DNA from 2 places in the Nakamurella sp. genome. Region 2 is predicted to be linked to the other one. Evidence: riboswitches for the same ligand, from Rfam matches in the RefSeq annotation. Region 2 holds a riboswitch; the other holds the start of a gene.

Region 1 (3,397 bases), on a different contig from region 2:
CCCGGCGCGGACGACATCGGCGACCCGTGTCCCACCGGTCACATCCGGGGTGACTCGATCCGCGCAGCAGTCCACAACAGTGCCCCCGAACGGGGACCCGGAGCGGATCGGAATCAGCGGGAACGCCGGATCAGGTCCCGCGGGCGCCGAGGCTCGATCTCGGTCCCCGGGCCGAGTTCGGTGTCGGCGGCAATGCGCCGGTGCGACCCGACCAGCACCGGACGCACCGCGTTGACCGCGCCGAGCCGGGCGCGCCGGCCGACGACGCTGCCTTCGGCGATCACCGACCGCGCCACGGTGGCCCCGGACCGGACCACCACGTCGTCCATCAGCACGCTGTGCCGCACCTCGGCCCCCCGCTCGACGACGACGCCCGGCCCCAGGACCGAGTTGACCACCACGCCGGCGACGACCGCGCCGGGCGACAGCGCGGCCCGGTCCAGCGAGGCCGTGCGCCGCACGAGGGCCGGCCCCCGCACCGGCATCGAGGTCAGGATCGGCCAGTCCGGGTCGTCCAACCGCAGCGGCGGGCGATCGCGCAGCAGTTCCAGTTGCCCGTCCAGGTAGGCGGTGGGGGTGCCCAGGTCCCGCCAGTGGCCGTCGTGCCGGACCTCGGCGACGACGCCCCCGGCGACCAGCCGGGGGAGCAGCCGCTCGCCGTAGTCGCCCAGTTCGCCGTCCCGGTGCAGGTCGCGCAGCTGCTCGGCCAGGACGTCCGGTCGATAGGCGAACACCTCGGTGCCGACACAGCGTCCCGACGGTCGGTCCGGTTTGTAGTCGACCGCCCGCACCCGGCCGTCCGCGGCCTGCACGACGAGGTAGCGGGAGACGTCGGTGCCGGGCGGCATGACGGTGGTCACCACCGTCGCGTCGGCGGCCGCGTCCAGGTGCGTGGCGATGACGGTGCGCAGGTCCAGGGTGAGCAGGTGGTCGGCGCTGCAGACCAGCAGCACGTCGGGGGCGAAGGCGTCGATGACCGGCCAGTTGCGGATCAGGGCGTCGGCATTGCCCGACGCGAAGCCGTCCTCCGGCGGGCCCTCGAAGGGAGCGAGGATCCGGAAGCCGCCGCGGGTGCGGTCCAGGTCCCACGGCCGCCCGCCGGCCAGGTGCTCGGCGAGCAGGTGGGGCTCGTACTGCTGCAGGACCCAGACGTCGGCCAGCCCGCTGTGCGTCGCGTTCGACAGCGCGATGTCGATGAGCCGGTAGGTGCCGCCGACGGGCAGGGACGGCTTGGCCCGGCCCGTCGTGAGCGGCCCCAGCCGCGAACCGCGACCGCCGGCCAGGACCACCACCAGGACGCGCACACGGCTCATTCCCTGAGTCTTCCCCGGGTGCGTGCCGACCACGCGGAGTTTCGCCGGGCAAACAACGGGTACCTCGTCTTTCGGTGCGACCGGGCGCCGGTGCACACTCTGTGCGACGGCTGTGGGCCGCCCCACCGGCGTCTGTGCTGTGGACTGCTCCGAACGGGTGAATTTCGGGGAGTGACCCTGCCCGGCTCTCCGGGCCGGACCGGCCGCGGGTGCACCCCGGTTCAGCAGCGCAAACGGGCCGCGACGGTTGGTCGGGTCGATCGTTACCATTCCGTTATGTCCAGATCGGTGCCCTGGACATTCCCGGACCGGTCCGTATCGTCTGTCTGGGCCGGGTTTTCGACCGGCAACCACGTCCACAACCCTCCGGGCCAACGCGCCGAGTGCTGTCCGCTCCGGCCCGGAGACCGTCATCGCAGAAAGGCTAGGACAGCAGCGGGGAAACCAACTTCGGGAGCCGCACGGCTTCCTTGGGGTGAATCCGGCACCGTTTCGGCGGGCCGGACGGGCGATCCCCTGCACCCATTCGCCGGCCGCATCGCGGCGGCCCTGGGTCGCGCCCGAACCCGACAGCTCACCTCGCAGGCGTAGCTAGGGGAAACAACCACATGACGCGTCGTACTGTCGCACGCCATCGCAAGCCCACCAAGGCTCGCACCCTCGCCCTCCGGGGCGCCACCGTCGGCGTCGTCGCCGGCGCCGCCGCCCTCGGCCTGGGCGCCGGAACCGCCTCCGCCGCGCCGGATTCGACCTGGGACTCCGTCGCGCAGTGCGAGAGCAGCGGCAACTGGTCGATCAACACCGGCAACGGGTACTACGGCGGCCTGCAGTTCTCCCAGTCGACCTGGAACGCCTACGGCGGCCAGGACTATGCCGCCCGGGCCGACCTGGCCACTCGTGAGCAGCAGATCGCGGTCGCCGAGAAGACCCTGGCCGGCCAGGGCTGGGGCGCCTGGGCCTGCGCGTACGCGGGCGGGGGCGAAGGCCCGACCCAGCGTTCGGTGAGCGGCTCGTCCTCGTCGTCCTCGGATTCGTCGTCCTCGTCCTCGGATTCGTCCTCGTCGTCCTCGTCGTCCTCCAACCAGGACAGCAGCAGCTCGCAGGCCTCGCGCGGCAGCCGCAGCACCGACAACGACAGCGAGCAGTCGAGCCCCCGCGGCAGCCGGTCCTGGAACCAGGACGCCGCCGACACCAGCTCGTCGTCCTCCTCGGTCAGCTCGGGCAGCGCCGCCGACGGCACCTACACCGTGGTGTCGGGCGACACCCTCTACAAGATCGCCGCGGCGAACGGGGTGTCCGGTGGCTGGGAGGCCGTCTACCAGGCCAACTCCGACATCATCCCGGACCCCGATCTGATCTACCCGGGCCAGGTCATCCGCATTCCGTGACCTGACGCATCCGGGTCCGCCCGGGGTCGATCCACAGCGCGATCGGCCCCGGCCGGACACCCCTGCGAGCCCGGTAGCATCCGGACGTGGGGGGACGCCGGATTGCCGTGACCGCGGCCGGCACGGCGGTCCTGCTCGCCGCCCTCGACGCCTACGTCGTCGTGGGCCTGCTGGTCGACATGGTGCTCGACCTGGGTATTCCGGTGAACCGCCTGGAGCGGGCCACCCCGATCGTCACCGGCTTCCTCCTGGGCTACGTCGCGGCCATGCCGCTGCTGGGCCAGGTGTCCGACCGGTTCGGTCGCCGGCGGGTGCTCCAGCTGTGTCTGCTCGGCTTCGCCGCCGGGTCGGCGATCACCGCAGCTGCCGGGTCCGTCCCGCTGCTGATCGCCGGGCGGGTGGTGCAGGGCGTGGCCGGGGGCGCCCTGCTCCCCGTCACCATGGCCCTGGTCGCCGACCTCTGGCCGGAGCCGCGCCGGGCCGGCGCCCTGGGCGCGGTCGGCGCCGCGCAGGAGATCGGCAGCGTGCTCGGCACGCTGTACGGGGTGGCGGTCGCCGGCCTGTTCGCGTCCTGGCCGTTCTTCGCCGAGCTCCAGCCGGACGGCTGGCGCTGGGTCTTCTGGCTCAACGTGCCGCTGGCGGCCCTGGCCATGCTCGTCGTGCAGCGCACCGTGCCCGCCGGCGTCCGCACGCCCG
Region 2 (3,397 bases):
GGCGTACACCACCAACCGATCGGCCGGCAGCCGCTGGGCCAGCGCCAGCAGGTAGGACTGGATTCCCCCGGCCCGGGGCGGAAAGTCGTTGGTCACCAACAGCGTTCGCCGCACGAGTGGCGCACCCACGACCCTTCTGCGCACGACCCTGCGGCGCCGGACGGACCCCGGGGCGATCCGCCCCGGGTGGGGCCGAGCCTAGCGGCCCGGCCCGCCGTCGTGGGTCAGCCGGTCACCCGGTGGCCGGTGGCGTTCGGGCCGGCCCCGCTCACCGAGGTGACGTACACCGGACGCGACTCGGTCGAGGCGTGCACGACCTGGCCGTTGCCGATGTACATGGCCACGTGCGAGACCGGCGAGTAGTAGGTGACCAGATCGCCCGGCTGCAACTGGCTCAGCGGCACCGAGGGCAGGCCGGCCTGGCCGCCGGAGGTGCGCGGGATGCTGACGCCGGCCTGCGCCCACGCCCAGGAGGTCAGGCCGGAGCAGTCGAACGCGTTCGGCCCGGCGGCCCCGTAGACGTACGGCGAGCCGACCTTGGACAGCGCGGCGGCCACGGCGACCGCGGCGGCCCCACTGGCGGCCGGGGCACTGGGCGCGGAGCTCTCGCTGGTGGCCGCGGAGGAGTCGGCGATCGCGGTCCGGTCGGAGCGGCTGGCCGCCTGCGGGGCCGGGTCGGCCGCGGCCGGCGCGGCCTCGGCCGCGGCGTTCGCGGCCGCATTGGCCTGCTCCTGCGCGGCGTCGGCGGCGGCGCGCTCCTGCTGGGACAGCGAGTCGTAGAGGGCCTTGTACCGGGCCGCCTCGGCGTCCAGGTCGGTCTTGCGGGCGGTCACGTCGGCGGTCGCCTGCTGCGCACCGGCGGCGGCGGCGTCCGCATCGGCCTTGGCCTGGGTGGCGGCGGCGGCCGCGGCATCGGCCTGGGCCTTGGCCTGCGCGGCGGTGTCCCGCGCGGCGATGGCCTCGTTCAGGGTCTGCTGGGAATCGGCGGCGACCCGGTCCAGGGAGCTCACCTGGTCCAGGAAGTCCTCGGCGGAGCCTGCGGTCAGCATGACCGACATGCCGTCCAGCCGGGCACCGCGGAAGCTGGCGTTGGCGAAGGCGTCGACCTTGGCCTGGTAGCCGGCGGCGGCCGCATCGGCCTGCGCGGCCTGGCCGGAGGCGGCCTGCGCGGCGGCGGCGGCCGCGGTGACCTGCTCACCGGCGGCGGCGGCGGCCGCGGTGGCGGCCGACTCCTTCTCCTGGGCGACCAGGAGTTCCTCGTTCAGCGCACCCGCGCGGTGCGAGCTGTCCAGGTAGGCCTGCTGGGCCTGGTCGGCGGTGGTCGGATCGGTCGGGTCGGCGAGCGCCGAGCCGGTCCAGAGCATGCTCGCGGAGAGCATCACGATCGCGCCGATGGCGACACCACGGGAACGTCGACGAAGGCTGTTCGTCATGGCCGGCCGTGGCCGGGCGTGCAGGGTCGCCACAGCAGGCGTACCTTCCTCCTCGCCGCCTACCGAGTTAGCTGACGGATTCGGGCCAGGAAGTTAGCCCTACCCCGGGCCGGATGCGGGCAGCCGTCAGCCACTCGCGCTCGACCAGGGGATTCACCCCAGACACACCTGGTTCCCCGGTTCGGCGTGCCACGCATGCCAGCGCGGGCGGCCGATTCGGCGGGACCTCCGGGACCACCCGATTGGTGGAAGCGGCCGAAGGTCTCGGATAGGTTACGAGACCCAACCCGAAAGAGTCCAGTCGAGATGGGAAAGTTGTGGACAACACGATGCAATCGCATCGGTGACGGTCCGTCCTCACCACCCTGACCTGCGCAGACGCCCGAGCTCGCGGGCACGTTCCGGCCGTGACCCAACTGAGACCACTGTCACACCCGGTGAACGGGGCAGCCTGCTGGACATCTGCCGGTCACCCGGCGGCCCGGTCCCCCGGTCGATGGACGGGCACCAGACGCAGCGGCGGGACCAGGCCGGACTCGGCCAATGCGCCGATCGCCGACCGTTCGGCCTCGTCCCATTCGATACCGTCCGGCGTCGACCCCAGCAGGACGGTGACCACGCACCCGCCGCAGGCGTTTCCCTTGACCGCGCAGTGATCGCAATCGACGTGCATGACGCGCTCCGTTCCCGTCATCGCCGGACTCTCCGGCTCTTTCAGGTGCTCGGTGCGGACGGTAGCGACGACCTCCGACAGTGCTCCCGCAGCGCGTCCAGGACGGCCCGGTGCTCCGCCGCCGGCGCCGCGGGGGCGCCCGGGACGACCATCGCCGGGCCGCCGGCCAGCGCGTCGCCGGCGCGGTGCGGGGCGAGGTTCACGTGGAAGTGGGCGACCCGCTCCCCGAAGACGGCGGCATAGACCAGGTCGGCGCCGGTCGCCGTCCGGAGCGCGGCGGTGACCGCGGCCAGCACGGGCCCGAAGCTGCTCGCCTCCGGCCCGTCCAGATCCGTGACGTACGGGATGTGCCGCACCGGCTCCAGGTGCGCGAAGCCCGGCACCGGGCCGTGCCCGACCACCGACAGCCGCCACCGACCGTCCGTCCACACCCGGGTGCGGCCGAAGAAACGATCGGCCTCGTCCGGACGGCACAGCAGGCAGTCCGCCGCCGGTCGGGCCGGCCCATCCACCGGGGCCGTCACCCGCCCGCTCCCCCGGGCCCGCCGGTGAGCAGGGCGAGGAACACCGACGACGGCCCGGACCGCGCGCCCGTGCGTACCGCATGATCGGCGACCCGGCGGTCCGAGCTGATCACGACCACCGGACGTCCGGTCGGTTCGGCCCGGACCAGGTCGGCGATCACGTCGTCGGCCTGCACCCCGGGGGCCGAGAACAGCACCCGGACGCCCCGCGCGAACGGCCGGGTGGTGGTCACCGCCGCGCCGTCGAACACCACCGTCACCTCGGCCGAGGTCCGGGCGGCCAGCGCGGACAGCTGCCGCACCAGCCGGTCCCGCTGGTCGGCCAGCGACAGTTCGGCGAACCCGGTCTTGCTGACGTTGTAGCCGTCGACGATCAGGTGGGTCCCGGGCAGACCCACCCAGGCGGCGAGCCGGACCGGATCGGCCGTGCGCCGGTCGGTGGCCGGCTCGGCCATGCCGGACGCCACCACCTCGGCCGGGGCCGGGCCGCCGCCGATCAGGTCCCACTCGCGACGCAGCCCCGACGCCGCCGCCTCGAGCACCTGCAGCAGCAGGTCGAGCCGGCGGTCGTCGGCGGCCCGCCGGTCGTCGCTGGTCTCCCGGAGCTTGCGCACGTTCTCCGCGGCGGCGTCGGCCCGGCCGGCGGCCGCCCTGGCCTGCTCCTGCCAGACCTGGGCCTGCTGCCGCGTCCGCGCCAGTTCCTGTTCCAGGGCCTGCGCCCGGGACCGTTCGGCGGCCAGCTGGTCCTGCATCTCCCGCACCCGGGT

The links. Region 2 has a riboswitch for cyclic di-AMP ahead of ACOJUF_RS07230 (C40 family peptidase). Riboswitches for the same ligand answer to the same signal wherever they lie in the genome.
Region 1: another riboswitch for cyclic di-AMP. It lies ahead of ACOJUF_RS23230 (transglycosylase family protein); the one in region 2 lies ahead of ACOJUF_RS07230 (C40 family peptidase).

The regions. Positions count from the first base shown of each region.
Region 1 is NZ_JBMDXT010000514.1:1,866-5,262, forward strand. It holds gene ACOJUF_RS23225 (glucose-1-phosphate adenylyltransferase family protein) at 114-1,313, opposite strand; cyclic di-AMP (ydaO/yuaA leader) riboswitch at 1,718-1,916, shown strand; gene ACOJUF_RS23230 (transglycosylase family protein) at 1,922-2,701, shown strand; gene ACOJUF_RS23235 (MFS transporter) at 2,788-3,397, shown strand, end outside.
Region 2 is NZ_JBMDXT010000144.1:5,540-8,936, forward strand. It holds gene ACOJUF_RS07225 (glycosyltransferase family 4 protein) at 1-114, opposite strand, end outside; gene ACOJUF_RS07230 (C40 family peptidase) at 225-1,466, opposite strand; cyclic di-AMP (ydaO/yuaA leader) riboswitch at 1,475-1,665, opposite strand; gene ACOJUF_RS07235 (hypothetical protein) at 1,903-2,127, opposite strand; gene ACOJUF_RS07240 (HIT family protein) at 2,148-2,630, opposite strand; partial or broken gene ACOJUF_RS07245 (NYN domain-containing protein) at 2,627-3,397, opposite strand, start outside.